One region of the Bacillus sp. YH3-2-B2 genome, then DNA from elsewhere that is predicted to be linked to it. Evidence: riboswitches for the same ligand, from Rfam matches in the RefSeq annotation. Region 1 holds a riboswitch; each other region holds the start of a gene.

Region 1 (5,470 bases):
GCCATTGTGCTTCTGATGTTTACGCCTGTTTCTCCCTTTGTGGAGCATCCGGCGGGAAAAATGGCGTTTTCGGTAGTCATCGTGCTTACGGCTTTTGGCTTTAAACGGTTCCGATACTTTTTTCAAAATTTGTTCGCCTTTTATTTCGCGACTTTTCTCGTCGGCGGGGGAATGATCGGCGTACATTCCCTGCTGCAGACAGAATCAATTGTGCAGCAAGGCGTAATGGTCACAAGCCAGACCGGATTCGGCGACCCGATCAGCTGGATGTTTGTAGTTATCGGATTTCCGGCCATATGGTTTTTTTCGAAAAAGAGAATTGAAGACATTGAGACGAAGTCCATTCAGTACGATGAACTTGTCATGGTGCAGGCGGAATTCAGCGGACAGACAATCCGCGCGAAAGGATTGGTGGATTCCGGGAATCAGCTGTATGATCCGCTGACGAAAACGCCGGTCATGATTCTCCGCATTGACAAATTCGCTCCGATTCTCAGCGAAAAGGAAACGGACCTCATCAAATCCGCCAGTCCGCTTGAAGTGATAGAGCAGCTTGATGATTCGTTCCGCCATGCGGATAAGCTGAGGCTGATTCCATACAGGGGCGTCGGCCAGGACAATCAATTTTTACTCTGTTTAAAGCCGGATTACGTCACGATTTTAACAAAAGACGAGATGATCGCATGTGAAAAATGCCTGATCGGCATCAGCACGAAGCCATTATCCGCGGACGGTGAATTTGACGGAATCGTTCACCCGAAGATGCTGACAGGGAAGGCTGTAAAACATGTTTCCTGACGAAAAGTCTGTTATTCATCATACTCAAAACGCGTGGTATTTAGAAGGGGGAGGAAGATGAAAAAACTTAAGCTGCGTCTGACATATTTGTGGTATAAATGGCTGATGAAACTCGGACTGAAAAGCGATGAAGTGTATTACATAGGAGGAAGCGAGGCGCTGCCGCCGCCTTTGTCTAAAGAAGAGGAGCAGGTGCTCTTATTAAAGCTGCCGAGCGGGGATCAGGCGGCGCGGGCCATCCTGATTGAGAGAAACTTACGTCTTGTCGTTTACATTGCCCGCAAATTCGAAAACACCGGCATCAATATCGAGGACTTAATCAGCATCGGCACCATCGGTTTGATCAAAGCGGTAAACACGTTTAATCCGGAAAAGAAAATCAAACTCGCCACCTACGCATCGCGATGTATTGAAAACGAAATTTTAATGTACTTGCGCCGAAACAATAAAATCCGTTCAGAGGTGTCCTTTGATGAACCGCTGAACATTGATTGGGACGGAAACGAACTGCTGCTTTCGGATGTGCTTGGCACAGATGATGATATTATTACAAAAGACATTGAAGCCAATGTGGATAAAAAACTTTTGAAAAAAGCGCTTGAGCAATTAAACGAAAGAGAAAAGCAGATTATGGAACTGCGTTTCGGGCTTGTCGGAGAAGAAGAAAAAACACAAAAAGATGTAGCCGACATGATGGGGATTTCACAATCTTATATCTCCCGGCTCGAAAAGCGGATTATCAAAAGACTGAGAAAAGAGTTTAACAAAATGGTGTAAAATTTTTTCCATCTGACAGCCCTTACTGCTGCAAGGATTGCCGGCGCCGGATGTTTATTTCTGTAAAATGGCGGTGCATATTTTTCCCACCCGAGGAGATACTTAACGTTGTACAGCAGCTCCTAGTGGGAGGGAAAAACGTGTCAAGAAATAAAGTCGAAATTTGCGGGGTGGATACCTCCAAATTACCGGTGCTCAAGAATGAAGAGATGAGAAAGCTGTTTAGGCAATTGCAGGATGAGGGCGATGATTCAGCGAGGGAAAAGCTTGTAAACGGCAACCTGCGCCTTGTCTTAAGCGTCATTCAGAGGTTTAACAACAGAGGAGAGTATGTTGATGACTTATTTCAGGTCGGCTGCATCGGACTAATGAAATCCATTGATAATTTTGACCTAAGCCATAATGTTAAGTTTTCAACATACGCTGTACCGATGATCATCGGAGAAATCCGCAGATATTTGCGGGATAACAATCCGATCCGCGTCTCGAGGTCGCTTCGCGATATCGCATATAAAGCGCTTCAAGTAAGAGAGCGGTTAATCAGTGAGACAAGCAGGGAGCCGACAGCAGAGGAAATCGCCAAAGTTCTTGAAGTGCCCCATGAAGAAATTGTGTTTGCCCTTGACGCCATCCAGGATCCGGTTTCACTGTTTGAGCCGATTTATAATGACGGCGGCGATCCGATCTACGTGATGGACCAGATCAGCGATGAGCGCAACAAGGATACACAATGGATTGAGGAGCTCGCTCTGAAAGAAGGCATGAGAAGACTGAACGAACGGGAAAAAATGATTTTGCGAAAGCGCTTTTTCCAAGGGAAAACCCAAATGGAAGTCGCTGAAGAAATCGGGATATCCCAAGCTCAGGTCTCAAGGCTTGAAAAGGCAGCCATTAAACAAATGAATAAGAATATCCATCAATAACGGAAAAAGCCTTTAAACCTTGTTTAAAGGCTTTTTTCATGCGATGGTTTACGTTTGCAAAAAAGTGATGTATTCTAATGTGTAAAAGTTTTTAGAAAATTTAAATAAAGTAAACGGGGGAAACTGCAATGATTTTACAGCTGGACAGTGTGTCATTAAAAAGAAACGGGAAATGGATTTTGAAAGATATTAACTGGCGCGTCGAGAAAAACGAAAATTGGGTGCTGTACGGATTAAACGGAGCCGGAAAAACGGCTTTGCTGAATATGTTATGCTCTTATTACTTCCCCACTTCAGGAGAGATGCAGGTGCTCGGCCATCAATTCGGCAAAACAGAGCTCGGTGACAGGCTCAGGAGGAAAATCGGCCTTGTTTCGGCAGGTCTTCAGCACAAATTATATGCCGCGGACTCGGCTTTTGAAATCGCCCTCAGCGGCGCGTACGCCTCAATCGGGCTGTACGAAACTCCGAGTGAGCAGGTAAGGGAAAAAGCGATCGGTCTTCTGAAGGATTTGGGCGCCATCAGTTACGCCGACAGACGGTATGAAACATTATCACAAGGGGAAAGACAAAGAGCGCTGATTGCGCGGGCGCTTATGGCTGATCCGGAACTGCTGATTTTGGACGAACCCGTGACGGGTCTTGATTTTATGGCAAGGGAGCAGCTGCTGGACACGATTACGTCGATCGCCGAAAAAGAAAATGCGCCGTCCATCCTTTATGTCACCCATCACGCTGAAGAAATTCTGCCGGTATTTGATCAGGCGCTGCTTTTAAAACAAGGCGAGGTGTTCGCCTCCGGGAAAATCAGGGACATGCTTTCTGACGAGCGGCTTACAGCGTTTTTCGATACGCCTGTCAATGTCTTATGGAACAATGGCCGCCCGTTTTTAACACGTGCAAAAGCGGTATCATCCGTCAAATAACATCAATTCACCCTGGGGGTGCTGCTGACATGCAGCTGAGAGAGACGTTGTCTCAACCCTTAACGGACCTGATCCGGATCATGCCGGCGGAGGGAAGCGGTGAAAAAAGCGGAGGAAGATCCGTTTTTTACCCGTTTCATTTTAATGAAACGGGTTTTTTGATACAGCCAAAGGGGAGATTTCCAATGCATCAGATTGATATGCTGTTACACCAGGCGGATAAACGGCGGGGCGATTTAATACAAATAGCTGAAAGGTTGATCGCCTTTCCGACACCGGCTCCGCCTGCAAGAAATACAACAGAAGCCCAAAAGTGGGTGGCCGGCTTTTTAAAAGAAACGGGCTGCTCGGTCGATATGTGGGATGTGTATCCGGAAGATCCGAATGTAGTCGGTGTTTTAAAAGGGACAGATTCAAGCAGGCATCAAAGCCTGATTTTAAACGGACACATTGATGTGGCAGAAGCCGGGGGCGAAGACTGGAACTCTGACCCGTTTCAGCCGCTCGTAAAAGACGGCATGCTGATCGGAAGGGGCGCCGCTGATATGAAAGGGGGTTTGGCGTGTGTTCTTTTCTCTCTGAAGCTGATCCATGATGCCGGCATTAAGCTTCCGGGCGACCTCATTGTACAGTCTGTAATCGGAGAAGAAGTCGGCGAGGCGGGGACGCTGGAATGCTGCAAACGCGGCTATCACGCGGATTTTGCGGTTGTCGCGGATACGAGCAGCCTGCATATTCAAGGGCAGGGCGGTGTCATCACCGGCTGGATAGAATTGAAAAGCAAACAAACATTTCATGACGGCATGAGGCGCAATATGATTCATGCGGGCGGAGGCACATTCGGAGCGAGCGCCATCGAAAAAATGGCGAAAATCATCACTGCCTTGGGAGAGCTGGAGCGCCACTGGGCGGTAACGAAAAGCTATCCCGGCATTGCGCCCGGCACCAATACGATCAACCCCGCCGTCATTGAAGGCGGAAGACACGCAGCGTTTGTCGCCGATGAATGCCGGTTATGGATCACCGTCCACTTTTATCCGAACGAAACGCACGAACAAGCAGCCGCAGAAATCGAAGACTATATTAATCGTGTCGCTGACAGTGATCTGTGGCTCAAAGAAAACAGGCCGGTGTTCAAATGGGGCGGATCTTCGATGATTGAAGACAGAGGAGAGGTGTTCCCGGCGCTGGAAATCGATCCGCATCATCCGGCAGTTTCTGTCTTGGCTGCATCACACTCAGCCGTCAAAAAACAGGAGCCCGTCATTGATGTTTCCCAAACCGTAACAGACGGAGGGTGGCTTTATCAGGCCGGGATTCCGAGCGTCATATACGGCCCCGGCGATTTAAAAAACGCCCACTCCGTAAACGAGGAAGTGTCCGTTGATGAGCTTATGGACTATACGAAAATCATGCTGAGATTTATTCTCGACTGGTGCAGCCGCAAAAAAGATTGCCCGATGTGACAAGGTTCAGCCCGGCCGTTCATATAATAGGAAAAAGAACGGGCAAAGGGCGTGATACGGATGATCAGCATATCTGAATTTCAAATAAAAGATGTGGTAAACGTGTCGAACGGAAAAAAACTCGGAAGCATCGGGGATATTGATATTAACGTGACAACGGGAAAAATTCAGGCGATTATTTTAGGCGGCAGCGGAAAAGTTCTCGGTTTTTTCGGAAAAGAAGAGGAAATGATCATTCCTTGGCGAAATATAGTTAAAATTGGGGAAGATGTCATCTTAGTGCGTGTAAATGAACCAAAGGGGGGAGCGTAATCCTCCCTTTACTTGTAAAAAGCCGGAAATCAATATGTTTCCGGCACATTTATTTATCTCATTTTTCAATCAGCCGCTAAACGTATGCTTAAAATTGTGTTAAAATGAGTGGGAAATTACGCTTTTTTAATGTTTGTCGAAAGGTTGGATCTCCATGAATACATATCACCCGTTTAGTCTTACCACCCCCTCGGCACTCATGATAGAAGACTGGAACTGTGTGAATCAGCTTAACACAAAGGTCATCGCCGGATTCACAACGAAAAAC
Region 2 (5,470 bases), 250 kb from region 1:
TGATGCGTTTGCCGATAAACATGAATCTTCGTTTGCTCAGGGAGAAAGGAAGAAATGGGAGAATTTAATTGCACAAGTATTTGATTTTACGATTTACACGTTTGTCGATCATGCTGAGCATAACTCAAAAATGCAGCTGAATGCGCAAAGAGAAATGATTTTGGAGTTAAGCTCGCCGGTTATCACGCTGAGCAAACGGACGGCGCTGCTGCCGCTTGTCGGCGATATTGACACGGAGCGCGCCAAATTCATTCTTGAAAATACGCTGAGCACATGTGCAAAACGGCTGATTGAACATCTGTTAATTGACCTGTCGGGTGTAGTGGTTGTCGATACGATGGTGGCGCATCAGATTTTTAAATTAATTGAGGCGCTGAAATTGATCGGCGTCACGTCCACTTTATCCGGAATCAGGCCGGAAATCGCTCAAACCGCCGTACAGCTCGGCATTAATTTCTCAGATATTACGGTCAAGTCCAATCTCGCTCAGGCTCTCAATTATCATCAATAACATACATAACAAAACAGGCTGCCGAATCACTCCGGCGGCCTGTTTTTATACAAACAACAATGAAATGAGCCAGCTTGCGCCGAATAACAGAAGCACGAGCAGGAAAAAGCACCAGTCGGCGCGGCGCACAGTAACAGTTCTGTAAAACGTGCGGTTTCGGCTCCCCGTAAAGCCTTTAGATTCCATCGCGATCGCCGTGCGTTCCGCCTTTCTGATTGCGCCTGCCAATAGCGGAATGGTGAAGCGCCTGAAGGCGGAGAGCTTTCCTTTCAGCCCGGAATCAGACGCCGCACCCCTGATTCTGTGCGCCTGCCGGATGATCAGGATTTCATCTTTCAGAAGAGGGAGAAACCGGAATCCCGCGATAACGCCGTATGCAAGCTTGGGCGGCAGCTTACACTGCTGAATCAGACTGAGCATGAACAGAATCGGATCGGTTGTAAAAAGAAACATCATCGACAAAGCGGAAAAACATAAAATACGAAACGCGATAGAAATCCCGAGCGCCGCATTATCACTGTTGACGGCAATCGGCCCGAGCTTAAACAGCAGATTGCTTCCGGTTGTCGGGACGTTTCCGAATACGGCGGCTGTCCATAAAGAACCGAAGGCCAGAATGACAAACGGAATCGTGAACAGCAGCCATTTTTTCAGCGGCACACGCCCCGCCGAGAGGACGCCTCCCGCAATGATGATATAAAACAAAGCAGGGGTGTACGGATTATAAATAAACGACAGCATAATGACGCATAACAATACAGCCGCCGCCTTTATTGACGGGTTAACAGCCTCCAGCCGCAAGTTCATTTCTCCGCCTCCTGTCGTGTTTCATCCATTCATACCGCAGCGGCAAAGCCAAATGTGCCTGCTCGGCGATCCCGATGTTATCAGAAAACAAAGCGTCGGGAGTTCCCCGGAATACCAGTTTCGTGCCGCAGAGCACAAGGATCGTGTCGGCATAATCCGAGACGAGTTCCATATCGTGTGTCACCATCAAAACAGCCGTTCCTTCCTTTTGAATCTCACGGAGCATTTGCATACACTCCTGCGCCGTTTTGGCATCCTGTCCGAAAGTCGGTTCATCAAGCATCAAAACGTTCACATTGTGCATAAGCATCGTCGCGACGCTGAGCCGGCGTTTTTGTCCTTGGCTTAAAGAAAACGGATGCTGTGAGGCATGGCGTCTCAAGCCGAATCGGGTTAACAGCTGAAGAGCTTTCTCCTTTGCGGCTCTGTTGCTTTCAAAACCGAACATCAGCTCTTGAATGACGGAATCTGTGACAAACTGGTGTTCAGGATTTTGGAAAACATATCCGATCTGTCGCCGCAGCTCTTTTTCAGAATAGGAATCAATCGGTCTGCCGTCTATTTTGATGTCTCCGCCCAGCGGACGGATGAGCTTGGCCGCGGCAGAAAGGAGCGTGGATTTTCCTGTTCCGTTAGGGCCGGCAATCGCGGTGATTGATCCTTTTTTTACGGAAAAGCTCACATCCTGAAAAATGACGTCTGCTCCTCTTGAGAATGACAGCTCGTGAACGCTCAGCGCGTCTTCTGCCGAAAGCGCGGCGGGCCGGGGTTCGGGCAGAGATGGTACAGGTTCGTGAAACAGATTTTCTTTACACAATGTAAAAGGAATGCTGACGTGCTCCTGCAATGAGATCACACGCGGAATCGGAATGCCGAGCTGCATCAGCTCTTCAATCTTGGTTTCAAAGATAACGTCCGTCTCTCCGTCCATCACCTTCTGACCCGTTTCGTCAAGGACAATTGTCCTATCCATCCACGGCGCCCAGTGATCAAGCTGATGTTCGATAACGAGAAGGCCGAAGCCTTTTTTTGCTTGAAGATCTTTGATCAGCCGCACTAATTCACGTGCGGAATATGGATCAAGCTGTGCCGTCGGTTCGTCCAAAATAATGAGTTCCGGTTCCATCGCAATGATACAGGCAAGCGCCACTTTTTGTTTTGAACCGCCTGACAGAGAAGCGATCGCTCGCGTTTTCAGATGAGTGATCTCTAATTTTTCTAAAACGTCATCGATAATCGCGTCCATATCTTCTTTTGTATATTGCAAATTTTCCAGACCGAAGGCGATTTCATCTTCAACCGACAGCATGCAAAACTGCTGGTCCGGATCTTGAAACACGACGCCGATGGATCTGGCGGCGGGTTCTGTCAGATGTGAAAGAGGTGTTCCGTATAAAGAAACGGTTCCCGATTGAACCCCATCGCATGCTTCCGGGTACAGACCGTTTAAACAGAGAGCGAGCGAGCTTTTGCCGCATCCGCTCGGCCCGAGCAATAAAGCCCGCTCTCCTTTGCGGAGCTGAAAGGACACGTTTTGAAAAATCGGCTTTTCATCCTGATCATAAGAAAAGGTAAGACAGCTGGCCGATAGAAGGGGTTCAGATGCCTGCATCTTGGTTCACCTGTTTCTTTTTCTTCTTGAATTGTTTTCCGAGCGCCATGCCGTTCAGCACTCCTGTGTAAGCCAGCGCATCACTGATTGCTTTGCCGAGAAGGCCGGCAAGAAGCGCACCTGAGACCAGACGGATGAGAAGCATGACGGCTAATAAACCCGGATTCAAAACAGAGTATCCGGAAACGAACAAGTCATAAATGAAGCTTGTCACAGAAGACCCCATACCGGATAAAAGAAGCACGGGCAGGGTATACACCCGCCAGCGTGTCGCTAAAAAGACCGCTTCCGCACCGATTCCCTGTGCGATCCCGATCAGAATCACCATCGGTCCTGACGGATTTCCGAGTAAGCACTCCACAAACGCGGCGATGATTTCAGAAACGAGAGCCGCTCCCGGTTTTTGAATAATGTACGCGGCAATCACCGAGACGATAAACCAGATACCGTAAATCGGTTCATAACTCATCCGGCCGAAAAATCCTGCCGCTATATTGCTTGCATGAGTTGATACTAAATAAATGACAGCAAATACAACACTGATGACGGACATGACGACAATTTCTCTCATTTTCCAATTTTTCATTGTGATCTCCTGCTTTCTTATCGGATAGTTGTTTGTATGAAAGAGTTGATTTTACGAAAGACGATTGATCGTAAGTTTCATATTGCGGTGTCCTCCCCCGTTTTTTAATGGAAAATAAAAAACTGCATATCCGAGGGAATATGCAGCAGCAGAACGAAAACGCATGGGGAAAAACCCTGCGCTCCGGTCAATCTGCACTTCCCCACGCTGGTATTATCCAGATCGGGTTATAAGGGATCAAAACACGCTTGCCGCATGTTTTATCTCAGCCGATAACAGCACCCCTAGTGCGTTTCCTATACAGTTTTTTATGATGACATCATCATAGTTGATCATGTCTGATTTGTAAACAGCCTTTCTCCGAACAGAGTTTGGAATCGGACCGGAGGATCATTCATAAAGATAAGAAGACCCCTTTTGATCAAAAGGAAACGGAGGACATCTATGTTTGTTCATACAGTCCAGTCTGGCGACTCGTTATTTTCCATCAGCAGAAAGTACGGATATCCTGTTGACAGCATCAGAAGTGTCAACGGGCTTGAGGAAACGAATATCGTGCCGGGGCAGGCGCTTTTAATCCCCATTAATGAATATACGGTTCAGCCGAATGATACGTATGCCGTTATCGCAGGTAAGGCTTATGTGCCGCAGATGCAGCTGATGCAGGCAAACCCGGATATTCCGCCGAACCGGCTGCGGACGGGTATGAAAGTGAAGATCCCTGATATCTCTAACTATCTTGCGGGAACCCTGCAATTTTATGTCATTCGGACGCCTGAAGCGGATAGAGAGCTCATTAATGATTTTGCGCCGTATTCTTCGGCGATTTCTTTGTTTGAATATCATTTCGGCCCGAACGGAGATATCATGAACGATTTAAACGACAGAACCGCAATAGAAACCACATGGCAGAACAGAGTGCGCCCGCTTGCCGTCATTACGAATCTGACAGAAGGGGGATTCAGTCCGGAATTAGCCCATCAAGTGCTGCAAAATCCGGCGGCAAGAACGAATCTCGTCAACAATATCGTCTCCTTAACCGTAAGAAAGGGATACGGCGGTGTAAATATCGATTTTGAACGGGTCAGAGAAGCTGACAGGGATCTCTTCACAGGATTTCTCCGGCAGTTAAAAACCCGGCTTTCAGAGCATCAGCTCGCGTTAACGATATCGGTTCCGGCGAAAACAAGTGATGCAGTGCCGTGGCTGAGGGGATATGATTACGGCGGAATCGGAGCCGTCGTCGATTATATGTTCATTATGGCGTACGACTGGCACCACGCCGGCAGTGAGCCGGGACCCGTGGCGCCTTTAACAGAGGTCAGGCAAACGATCAATTTTGCCATCAGCAGGGTGCCGAGAAGAAAAGTGATTCTCGGTGTTCCGCTGTACGGGTATGATTGGGTGATTCCGTACCGTCCGGGAACGATCGGATCCGCCATCTCCAATCAGCGCGCCATGGAAACGGCGATGAAGCATCAATCAATGATCCGTTATTCCCAGCAGGAGCGTTCCCCTTACTTCCGGTATACTGATGAAAATGGAAGAACGCATGAAGTGTGGTTTGAGGATGTACGGAGCATGAGTGAAAAAATGGTACTCGTTCGGGAGTTCGGACTGCAGGCGATCGGCGCGTGGCAATTAACGCTCGGTTTCAAACCGGGCCCGTGGCTGCTTAGGAACTTTTTCACGATCCGAAAAATATAGCTGCATGTCCCGCCCCGCAAGTGATTTTTTCTTTCCTATGATAACGGAGCTTCTTTTGGACAATCTAAAATTGAAAAGGAGGTCTGTCATATGAAGAAAAGGGAAGAGCAGTATATCAACGAGGCTGAGTATGTACCGCACCCGACGAAAGAAGGGGAATACGCGCTCATGCTGCATGAATCCTATCATTTCCTTTCAGAAGAGGATGAAAGCGATTTGCCGGAATAAGGGTTTTATGCCTTTATTC
Region 3 (5,470 bases), on a different contig from region 1:
ATCTTCCTTGATTCATCGACTGCGATCACATTGCAGCCTATTCTGTCAGCCAGCCTGTAAGCTACCTTTCCCGGACCGCATCCGAAATCCAGCACCTTTTTAATCTCCGCTTTATCAAAAGTACGAAAAACAAACTCAAAACCTAACGTTTGTTCTAAAACGTCATTATAAGCATCGAATTTACCAGCAACACTGTCTTCTTTCCATGAAGTTTTCATTGAATTTCCTCCTTTTGCTCAATTGAGAAATAATGAAACCACTTATTCCTGACGAAAAATTGATATATAGGAAGTAAACTTTGAAATAGAGAATGATCCATATCCCGTTTATATGCAATATGCTGGTATATACTGAAAAGGAAAAGAATCTGTTTCCAGTAATCAGGTAAATCAAGCATTTCAATATCGTTTTTTGTCATAGAAATTTGATCTTTCCTAAGTAATTCTTCGTACTTTAAGACTGTTTCAATGGACGGCCAGTTATTTCCCTCAGGCATTTTCGGAAATTCAAATTCCGGAATATCATGGTGATTTTCAGCTTCCTCAAGCACCGTTTTCGCCCATTCATGATCTGAATCATAAATATGGATTGATCCCGCATTATGAAAATATTCTCCGACTTCTAAACGCAGTTCTCTGGCCATTAATTCCTGCATGAAGGTAAATGAGAAAAGATCACTGATCATCCCGCGAAAAGCATCATTTGCACGCATGACAGAAGACATGTATAATTCGCCTTCCCTCACAAAAAACTGCAAACCGATTGTGCAGGAAACATCTATATTTTCTGAAACGAAGAGTTCCGAAGCATCGAATATTTGAATAAATGCTCTTTTTGAATCAATATCTTCTTGTGTCAAAAGATTTTTTATTCGATTCCATTGATTTAGTTTTGCATTTCCGAATTCAAATATTTTAGGCCCGTACGCAGTGCCTGTTAATGTTTTTTTATTCATTGAATATGAAGGCATTTTTTTATTGTAATAACTGATAAAATCTAAGTCGTTACTCCCCGATAAATACCATAACACTTCAGCAAAATTAAACACGATATTGGTTTTTCTTGAGGATAAATAAGTGACACGTTCTATTGGATTTTCCAGAGTCAGATGGTAGTTCAATTGTTCTCTGCTTTTTTGTCCGCGCGGTGAATTGAAAAATTCAGGGTTGTGATAGATGTCATACAGCGTTTCCGTATATGCTTCATGAAAAGTTCTCTTTCTCATTGAGATTCCGCCTTATATGCTGCAAAGATATTTTTAATGTTCTCTAATAAATCATCTGTATCTTTATAGCTGATGTACTCAACATCCGCCACTGCATTTAACCCTTGAATTAAGAAAGCATAATCCTTGTCCTTTTCTAGAAATAGCACGATCTTTTTTTTCAAGGCGGAAGCCCATCCAATTTCTATATGTGTTCCGGGAGAAGCGGGTGATCCGGGGAATGCTGCAAAAAGGTCGCAAGTGCTTATTTCATCAAAATCAATTTTAGTGCATTGAAGGGGTGTCATGAAATCTTTCCCCCACCCTTCCCGCTTGTGAGCATTATGAACCAGCCATCCTTCATTCTCAAAAAAGGAAATTAATGATTCCAGCTTTCCCCTCTCATACGTACTCATCAATCCAGTTTTCTCATCTACTAAACTTTTAAAAGGCCCTGCCAGAAAAACTTTTTTAGTCGCCACTTCATATCACCCTTTCAAAATAAATAAAGCCACTTTCCTCTATGGAAAGTGGCTTAAATATAGATAAGATAAAGAATCTCTCTAATTTTTCACTTCCCTACGCTGGTATTAACCAAATCAGGTTCAAAGGGTCAGGACGTATTGTCTCTTCTCAGCTATTAAAGCTCCCCTAGTGACTTTTTATAAATATTTACTTTAATTCTATGCTATTCCATATAAATAGTCAAACAATGACCGGCAAAAAGCGCTGCGGATATCACTGGGATTCCCCTTCAATATTGCAGCTTACCCACTAGTTTTAAAACCTTCCGGCCTCTTTTTTCCTGCCAACGAATAAGGTCACGGCAACACTCGCTGAACTGACCAAAGTCCCCAGAACGGCAGCAAGAATTGTCAAAAAGCCATGGGGAATCAGAAATCCAATCGGAATGAGGCCCGCAAACGTGAGAACGATAAAACATTGATAGACTCCGGATATGATTCTTACAACCAAGCTGCTAAAAAAGGACATGACGAATGGCGGAATGAACAAACATAAAATGATTCCGAGTGAGATCAATAAAATCATAGGCTCGTCAAAAGAAGTGACACGATCGCCGGGAGACTCTTCAGCCGCCGCGAATACAGCAAATATAGACATCATCAGCGTAAGAAAAACAAGAAAAAACCTTTTCAGCAACGTTATGACTCCTTTTTATAAAAACGGGTATCCTTTTTTAATCACAATAACCATTTTATGTTATCAAATGAAATAATATGAAGTCAATTGATGAATGAATAATGTAACAAACGGCTTGCTGCTGTGTCGGTCTTATATAAGGAGGAAAAACAATCCGTACAAAATCAATATTGGTTTTCTCAATGTATTTCATCAGTTTGACGGCATCACTGGTTCTTACGGCTGAAACCCCGAACTTCAGTTCAACATCTTCAAATTTTCGCTGATTAACATACTCAATGATCTGAAGGCGCTCATCTATGCTGAGTGAATGCTGTTCACCAGTCGTGCCGCATATGAGTAACGAATGGATACCGCTGTTTTTCAAATGTTCGACAATAGCATCAAATCCTGCTGAATATAAACGCTCATCTTCATGAAAAGGCGTAGGGATAGCAATAAAATTTGCATGAGAATGACCTCCAAGTACTATTCTTGAATATCTGCAGAGTATCATATAACACTGTCTGACATTTAAAAAGGACAGTTTCAGATAACCCAACATGGCAGATGTAAAGGCTGACACACAAAAAAGGCAGGCAAAGAGAGCCTGCTTCATTGCTTCATCCTATAGCGATTCATTCTTTGGATTGCTTGACAAATAAGAGTAATAAGGCAAACTAAATATAAAATTGTACTAATGAGGCGGGGTTTTATGATTTTAGATTTAAAAGGTGAAACGCACATGGATCATCTTGTGGGAATGCTTTATTCTGCCGTTAATGAAAATTACAACCGCTTAATATCCATTGTGTCAGACATGTCACAGCAGGAGATCGATTATAAAGGACCAAATCAAACATACAATAGTACAGCTCAGCTAATAAGACACTTAGCATATGTTGATCTCAACTGGATATTTAGAATAAAGGGTGAACCGATACCAAAGCAGCTTGAAGAGAAGTATGGACCAATGTTAGATAAGAACAATAAGATTCCTTTCATTTCCGGTGTTTCATTAAAACAAATTCTCACTGATTATGAAGAAGTATTCAGCATGTTTAAGTCTGTTTGTTATCAGCTAACTGACGATCAACTGAATCACACAGTAGATTATGAAGCAGATAAACAAGCAACCATTCAATGGGGAATATGGCATATGGCAGACCATAATAGATATCATCAAGCTCATATTAATCAGCTTCGCAAATGGTTTGAAGAGAAACAGAAACCTGGCTGTTAAAGCCGCTTATAGGAGGAGCAAGGATAAATTTATTACAAATTCATGTTCACTGACTGCCAATCAATTAAAATGGTCAGACAAAAAACCACATTTGCTGTTGAAAAGTTGCGGAATAAAGCACCGCATCAACTGCACTATGACAAGCTGAAACGTTAATATTTTGTGTTTCAGCCATTCAATCGCTATATTTAATCATGCTGTCCCAATACGATTTTTTTATAGTCTTTGCAGCAGCAAAGTCCTCTGGAATCCTATACTAATCTTCCGCAGCCGCTGCATCGGCCTTTGTCACATGAACTGTACCAAACGGATGGTTGGGAGGAGCGTAAATTGAATATAGTTTTAACGGCGTATTACCCGTATTAATCACATTGTGCCACGTGCCGGCAGGGACAACAATGGCATAATCATCATAGACATTTCTTCGGAAACTTAAATGATCTTTACTCTTGCCCATTTTAACTAGCCCTCGGCCTTGCTCAATCCGTAAGAATTGATCTACGTTAGGATGGATCTCCAAACCGATATCTTCTCCAATACCAAGACTCATCAAAGTAATTTGAAAATGCTCTCCTGTCCATAGGGCCGTACGGAACGTATTGTTTTGTTTTGCGGCTTTATTGATATTCACGACAAATGGTTTTGGTCCATAATCTTTCAAGAGAAGGTTTCTATCTTCGTATGAAGGATCATAGTTATTTGGAACAGTCCAATAAACAGATCTTCCATCGCTATACATCGGTACGTTCACACAATAATAACATTGATGCGAAAAAGGTATATAATACATTTTTCATCCCCGCAATTTTAAATTTTTGTGATATTATCCTATGCTTTTTGTAATGAGAGTGTGCCACACTAAGAAATTCCCTTGTTCAGGCTAAAAGACTGAAGTTAGCAGAAACGTTTTGGCCACAAAACCCGTTTGCATAAAAAATACCAAAGGCCTGTAACTCTTGGGTAATACTGTTGCAGCCGAGAAACTTGAACCTGCCCGGGGTATGCACTCACCAGTCCGACAACCAAGAGATATTGTGTTTTCTGTTCCACAAGCCGATTAAAACAGCCACAGTCACATAACTGGACGTATTCAACACAAAAAAGAGCAGTAAACCCGTAAGTTACTGCTCTCCTCAGTCTATCCACCGTTCATTTGTTTTACAATGTATTCAGCATCATTTCCTACACCTTGAAGCAGCGCTGAACCTCGCCTATGCTGCCAAGGCAAACCAATAAAGTACAATCCCTCCGCAGCTGAAACACCCCGGTGATGTATAATTCGGCCTTCCTTATCCAAAACACCTTCTATTTTTATCCACCAAAGCGGATTCTTAAAACCAGTTGCCCAAATAACATTGTTTACTTCTATTGAAGATGAGTCTTTAAAAATGATTTCATTCTGCTTTCCGGCTATGACTCTTTGTTTTAAGATGATCTTCTTCTGTCTTATTGCATGTTTTAATTCATACCCAAATATGGGGTCGCCTTTCTTTTGAATGAACTTGCCTAATATTGATGTATGACTTGCATGTAAAACTCCTAATTTATCAAACCACCAAAAAATGCTTCTTTTTCCAATCCATAAAGGAAAATAAACCGGTTTATTACTGCAAGCCAAATATGTAACTCTTTCTTTGGATAATTCAACAGCTATCTGAGCCCCGCTATTCCCGCCGCCGACTACCAGTACATTCCCAGGCTCCAGTTGTTTTGAATGTTTATATTGTGAAGAATGTAATTGACGAATATGACCGGCTACATCCTTTGATATTGATGGGATGTTAGGGGTATGAAAAGGGCCTGCGGCCATCACAAGATTCTTCGTTTGATATTCTTCCCGGTTTGTTTTTATTAAGAAATAGTTGTTTAATTTTTGGACACTT
Region 4 (5,470 bases), 650 kb from region 1:
GAGGTCGCGGGTTCGAGTCCCGTCCGGACCGCCATTTATAAAAAGGCTCGGTAGCTCAGTTGGTAGAGCAACGGACTGAAAATCCGTGTGTCGGCGGTTCGATTCCGTCCCGAGCCACCATTTGCCGGTCTAGCTCAATTGGTAGAGCAACTGACTTGTAATCAGTAGGTTGGGGGTTCAAGTCCTCTGGCCGGCACTCTAAATGATGGAGGGGTAGCGAAGTGGCTAAACGCGGCGGACTGTAAATCCGCTCCCTCAGGGTTCGGCAGTTCGAATCTGCCCCCCTCCACCATTTTATAAATAGGGGCATAGTTTAACGGTAGAACAGAGGTCTCCAAAACCTCCGGTGTGGGTTCGATTCCTACTGCCCCTGCCACTATATTATTTATTCATCTTCAGATTATGGCGGTTGTGGCGAAGTGGTTAACGCACCAGATTGTGGCTCTGGCACTCGTGGGTTCGATTCCCATCAATCGCCCCATATTATCATTGGGCTATAGCCAAGCGGTAAGGCAACGGACTTTGACTCCGTCATGCGTTGGTTCGAATCCAGCTAGCCCAGTTGCATTTTTTTAAAAACAACAGCATAAGATGTAATAAGTTCTTTTTACATGTTGCGGAAGTAGTTCAGTGGTAGAACATCACCTTGCCAAGGTGGGGGTCGCGGGTTCGAATCCCGTCTTCCGCTCCAAATTACGGCGGCATAGCCAAGTGGTAAGGCAGAGGTCTGCAAAACCTTTATCCCCGGTTCGAATCCGGGTGTCGCCTTTCTATTGCCGGGGTGGTGGAATTGGCAGACACACAGGACTTAAAATCCTGCGGTAGGTGACTACCGTGCCGGTTCAAGTCCGGCCCTCGGCACCAATTTAACTTTGAGCGAATTATGTTAAATTGGTCATCAATTTTATTATTATAAAACATATATGAGAGTGATTTGCATATTGCAGGTCGCTTTTTTTTATATAATAAAAGCGTGAAGACTATCAATATAAGTTTCTTGCTTGTATCGTATATACTGCATTACCATTTGAAAAAACTTTACTAAAACCATTGACGCTTTATAAAATGCATGTTATATTTATATACGTCGGTTGAACACGACGCATTATATGCCGGTGTGGCGGAATTGGCAGACGCGCACGACTCAAAATCGTGTTCCTTCTGGAGTGCCGGTTCGACCCCGGCCACCGGTATACAAAGGCTTCTACATATTGTAGAAGCCTTTTTTGTTGTATGAAAATATCCTCCAAGGCTTGTGAAAACATGTTACCTGCAGCAGGAGGAGCTGGATTCGGCGCACCGTGCTTATATTAAGGAAACACCGATTCGGCCGTGGAGTTAAATCTTTCCGATCGGGCTGTTTTTGCTATTAACACTGTTTCTCAGCTGGTGGGGCGGCCATTCAAAAGCGCGCATTATTGGCAGCGGTTATTGCAGCATTTGCTCTTTTTATGTTTCAGCGCTTTCCAGCAGGCGAGCTTGTTACCCATTTTATTAAGGACGGAAACGAATTGGTCAACGTTATTATTATGTTATCGCTGATTTGAGCCGTAACAGCAGTAGCTGAAAATCTGGGATTCTCGAAATATGTTACTTCTCATTTAACATCATGGATCCCTCATATGTTTATTGCGCCGTCTCTTTTTATACTGGGGGCTGTTATATCCTATTTTATCGGGTCATCCTGGGGGACTTGGGACGCTGGCGGTTCAGTTACATACCAGCTTATTATTAGCGATCGGGGCCGTGTTTGCGAGCGGAACATTTGGTTTGCTTCTCCCCTCAGTGATAATACGGTGTTGGGGATCAATGTTGTGAAGTATGCCCGTTCGAAGCTTGTTCCGGCGATTATCGCCGCGGGGATCTCCGTTATGTTATACGGTGCGTATTTCAGATAATAAATACTTTTTGAAGGCGTTATCCGAAATTGGGATAACGCCTTTTTAATGAGCTGTTATACTTGAGAAAAAAGAGGTGATGACATTGAAGCAGATTATTACAATGGGCGGCGGGGGGTTTTCAATGGAGCCGGATCATCTTGTGCTGGATCAGTATATTTTAGAGCAGTCGGCGCGGTCAAAGCCGAAAGTTTGTTTTTTGCCGACGGCAAGCGGAGATTCGGAGAATTATATCAGCAGGTTTTATCAGGCCTTTCAAAAGCTGCGGTGTGAGCCGGATCACTTGTCGCTGTTTAAACCGCCGGGTTCTGATCTCAGATCCTTTCTCATGAAGAAAGATATTATATATGTCGGCGGCGGAAATACGCGCAATATGCTTGTCTTATGGAAAGAGTGGGGGCTTGACCTTATTCTTCGTGAAGCTTGGGAAAACAGCATCATCTTGGCGGGTCTCAGCGCCGGCCGGTGTATCACCGCCTGATTTCCGAAAAGAAACTCAGGGCGGGCTATGCCGCTGATGACGGCGCTGCGCTTCATTATAAAGACGGTCAGCTGTTCCGGGCTGTCTCTTCCCGGGAAACCGCAAAGGGTTATCGGGTTTTTAATACCGAAGAAGGCGTTCGGGAAACAGAGCTTATGACCGTCCCGTTATCTGAATTTTGATAATATGCTTTTTTTTGTACACAACTTATGTTACGATGAGAGCGAAATCAATAGTTACTGGGGGTGCCCGTCTGAGCGGGCTGAGAGAGAAGCGGCGGCTTCTTAACCCTTTGGACCTGATCTGGTTCGTACCAGCGTGGGGAAGTAAAGGTTTTATTATTGTTGATGAATGAAAACAATAATAGTTTCTTTCTGACTGCAAAACCGGGTTCTTCTTTGAACCCGGTTTTTTTGTGCTGGTGCTGAGCTTGGTTCTGTTATTCAAATGATAAAGGAGAGATTTGTATGCAAAATCAATCAGTACAGCAAGCGAACATTTCCATTATGTCGAGTTTTTCCGGCAGTAAAAAGGTTTATGCAGAAGGTTCTTCGCCCGACATACGAGTGCCGATGCGGGAAATCAGCCTGAGTGCGACTACGGGGGCATTCGGGGAAGAGGAGAATGCGCCGGTCCGTGTTTATGATACGAGCGGACCGTATACAGACCCGGATGTACAGATTGATATTCATGAAGGTCTGGGGGCGCTCCGCACAAAGTGGATTACCGGGCGCGGAGATGTAGAAGAATATAACGGCCGGACCGTGAGACCTGAAGACAACGGCTATAAAAAAGAGGGCCGTGCCGCCGAATACCCCGGCCTGCAGCGGAAACCGCTTCGGGCCAAGCCGGGGAAAAATGTAACACAATTGCATTATGCGAGAAAAGGCATCATTACGCCGGAAATGGAGTTTATCGCAATTCGCGAGCATGTGTCTCCCGAATTTGTCAGAGACGAGGTAGCCAGCGGCCGGGCGATTATTCCTTCTAACGTCAACCACCCGGAAAGCGAGCCGATGATTATCGGCCGGAATTTTCATGTGAAAATTAATGCCAATATCGGCAACTCGGCTGTTACATCTTCTATCGAAGAAGAAGTCGAAAAAATGACGTGGGCGATTCGCTGGGGCGCCGATACGATGATGGATTTATCCACGGGAAAAGACATTCATACGACGCGTGAATGGATTATCCGCAACTGCCCCGTGCCTGTGGGGACGGTGCCGATTTATCAGGCGCTTGAAAAAGTTAATGGCATTGCCGAGGATTTAACGTGGGACATTTATCGTGACACATTGATTGAGCAGGCGGAGCAGGGCGTGGATTATTTCACCATCCATGCCGGCGTATTGCTTCGTTACGTCCCGTTAACGGCTAAACGCACGACGGGAATCGTATCCCGCGGCGGGGCAATTATGGCGCAATGGTGCCTGGCTCATCATCAGGAAAGCTTTCTGTACACGCATTTTGAAGAAATTTGTGAAATCATGAAGACCTATGATATCGCTTTTTCACTTGGTGACGGGCTTCGTCCCGGTTCGATTGCGGATGCCAATGATGAAGCGCAGTTTGCGGAGTTGGAGACTCTCGGAGAATTGACGGAGATTGCGTGGAAGCACGATGTGCAAGTGATGATCGAAGGGCCGGGTCATGTGCCGATGCATAAAATTAAGGAAAACATGGACAAACAGCTGGAAATTTGTAAAGAGGCGCCTTTTTACACGCTCGGCCCATTAACGACGGATATCGCTCCGGGCTATGACCACATTACTTCAGCGATCGGCGCGGCGATGATCGGCTGGTACGGGACGGCGATGCTTTGCTATGTCACACCGAAGGAGCATTTGGGCCTGCCGAATCGTGATGATGTAAGAGAAGGCGTCATTACGTACAAAATCGCGGCACATGCCGCAGACCTTGCTAAAGGGCATCCGGGTGCACAGATCCGTGACGATGCTCTGTCTAAGGCGCGGTTTGAATTCCGGTGGCGTGATCAATTTCATTTGTCGCTTGATCCTGAAAGAGCAATGGAATATCATGATGAAACACTGCCGGCTGAAGGCGCAAAAACGGCTCACTTCTGTTCGATGTGCGGCCCGAAGTTCTGCAGCATGAGAATTTCTCAGGATATTCGTGATTATGCGAAGGAAAACGGACTTACTGAAGACGAGGCCTTCAATGAAGGGCTGAAAGAAAAAGCAAAAGAGTTTGCAGAGAAGGGAAGCCGCTTATATCAATAAAAGAAAAGATGAAGATGGAGTGTGTCCATCTTCATCTTTTTTAGAAAAACGGTGAACGGCGAAGCGGCGGAATGCTCTGCTCGAAGCGGAATATATTTTCCGGATCATATTTCGTTTTGACTTGACGGAGGCGGTGAACATTTTCTCCGTAATACGTTTGCAGCCAGTTTCTGATTTCTCTATCAGGCCAATTCACATAATCTCCCATCGTTTCTCTTGATAGGGACGTTCTCAGTCCTTCGATCCAGCGGACATTTTGTCTTTCTTCTTCAGCAGATGTCCAAGTTGTAATATATTCTTGGGCAATGATTGCGTTGCGATAGTAGAATGCCGTTTGGTCCGGAGCGATCCGTCCGGCCGCCCCGCCGAGAGATTGCTGCCAGACACTGGCGTTTTCGTTCGGAGCGTGCTCTAAATAGCGCTTTAAAGTGGATATTGCGCGTGTTGATAATGGTTTTTCAATAAAGGATCCTGACCGCTTCATCTTTTGCGGCTGATTGCCTCCCGGGCTGTTAAAAAAGGCTGCCGCTTTAATAAATGGCACTGTCTTGACCATGCCGCTTGTCGGTTTTCCCGCTTTCATTAACGGAGCCAGCAGTTCTTTCAGCTCCTCTTTTGTCCCGGTAAATTGACCGAGCGCTTCTATGCGGTTGACTTCCTTAGGCCAAAACTGAATTGATGAGGTAAGCCGGTTGTCTGTAAATGGAGCCCAGCGCTGCCACGTGTTAAATACTTCCTCGAAATCATCCCAGCCCCAAGTGACAGAAAAAACAGACACGCACGAGATCGGCACGGCTTTAAACATCATGGATGTGACAATGCCGAAGTTGCCTCCCCCTCCGCCCTGAGAT

What was found. A riboswitch is a leader RNA that binds a small molecule or an ion and turns the genes downstream of it on or off. The one in region 1 is predicted to bind thiamine pyrophosphate.
Region 2: another riboswitch for thiamine pyrophosphate. It lies ahead of ACWJJX_RS02270 (ECF transporter S component); the one in region 1 lies ahead of ACWJJX_RS03305 (acetylornithine deacetylase).
Region 3: another riboswitch for thiamine pyrophosphate. It lies ahead of ACWJJX_RS16445 (TIR domain-containing protein); the one in region 1 lies ahead of ACWJJX_RS03305 (acetylornithine deacetylase).
Region 4: another riboswitch for thiamine pyrophosphate. It lies ahead of thiC (phosphomethylpyrimidine synthase ThiC); the one in region 1 lies ahead of ACWJJX_RS03305 (acetylornithine deacetylase).

What each region holds. Positions count from the first base shown of each region.
Region 1 is NZ_JBSJQE010000001.1:654,103-659,572, forward strand. It holds gene spoIIGA (sigma-E processing peptidase SpoIIGA) at 1-798, shown strand, start outside; gene sigE (RNA polymerase sporulation sigma factor SigE) at 856-1,575, shown strand; gene sigG (RNA polymerase sporulation sigma factor SigG) at 1,716-2,498, shown strand; gene ACWJJX_RS03300 (ABC transporter ATP-binding protein) at 2,627-3,424, shown strand; TPP riboswitch at 3,429-3,536, shown strand; gene ACWJJX_RS03305 (acetylornithine deacetylase) at 3,610-4,890, shown strand; gene ACWJJX_RS03310 (YlmC/YmxH family sporulation protein) at 4,951-5,202, shown strand; gene pgeF (peptidoglycan editing factor PgeF) at 5,357-5,470, shown strand, end outside.
Region 2 is NZ_JBSJQE010000001.1:405,881-411,350, forward strand. It holds gene ACWJJX_RS02255 (STAS domain-containing protein) at 1-511, shown strand, start outside; gene ACWJJX_RS02260 (energy-coupling factor transporter transmembrane component T family protein) at 557-1,318, opposite strand; gene ACWJJX_RS02265 (ABC transporter ATP-binding protein) at 1,293-2,930, opposite strand; gene ACWJJX_RS02270 (ECF transporter S component) at 2,917-3,516, opposite strand; TPP riboswitch at 3,699-3,812, opposite strand; gene ACWJJX_RS02275 (glycoside hydrolase family 18 protein) at 3,961-5,223, shown strand; gene ACWJJX_RS02280 (transcriptional regulator SplA domain-containing protein) at 5,314-5,451, shown strand.
Region 3 is NZ_JBSJQE010000004.1:343,807-349,276, reverse strand. It holds gene ACWJJX_RS16455 (class I SAM-dependent methyltransferase) at 1-218, opposite strand, end outside; gene ACWJJX_RS16450 (thymidylate synthase) at 215-1,225, opposite strand; gene ACWJJX_RS16445 (TIR domain-containing protein) at 1,222-1,686, opposite strand; TPP riboswitch at 1,764-1,867, opposite strand; gene ACWJJX_RS16440 (hypothetical protein) at 1,985-2,365, opposite strand; gene ACWJJX_RS16435 (dihydrodipicolinate synthase family protein) at 2,421-2,963, opposite strand; gene ACWJJX_RS16430 (DinB family protein) at 3,060-3,587, shown strand; gene ACWJJX_RS16425 (cupin domain-containing protein) at 3,844-4,377, opposite strand; gene ACWJJX_RS16420 (flavin-containing monooxygenase) at 4,726-5,470, opposite strand, start outside.
Region 4 is NZ_JBSJQE010000001.1:852-6,321, forward strand. It holds tRNA gene ACWJJX_RS00040 (tRNA-Asp) at 1-34, shown strand, start outside; tRNA gene ACWJJX_RS00045 (tRNA-Phe) at 45-120, shown strand; tRNA gene ACWJJX_RS00050 (tRNA-Thr) at 124-196, shown strand; tRNA gene ACWJJX_RS00055 (tRNA-Tyr) at 208-292, shown strand; tRNA gene ACWJJX_RS00060 (tRNA-Trp) at 303-376, shown strand; tRNA gene ACWJJX_RS00065 (tRNA-His) at 406-481, shown strand; tRNA gene ACWJJX_RS00070 (tRNA-Gln) at 491-562, shown strand; tRNA gene ACWJJX_RS00075 (tRNA-Gly) at 617-691, shown strand; tRNA gene ACWJJX_RS00080 (tRNA-Cys) at 698-768, shown strand; tRNA gene ACWJJX_RS00085 (tRNA-Leu) at 776-864, shown strand; tRNA gene ACWJJX_RS00090 (tRNA-Leu) at 1,112-1,193, shown strand; gene ACWJJX_RS00095 (hypothetical protein) at 1,614-1,898, shown strand; partial or broken gene ACWJJX_RS00100 (Type 1 glutamine amidotransferase-like domain-containing protein) at 1,984-2,561, shown strand; TPP riboswitch at 2,611-2,721, shown strand; gene thiC (phosphomethylpyrimidine synthase ThiC) at 2,847-4,619, shown strand; gene ACWJJX_RS00110 (FAD-binding oxidoreductase) at 4,660-5,470, opposite strand, start outside.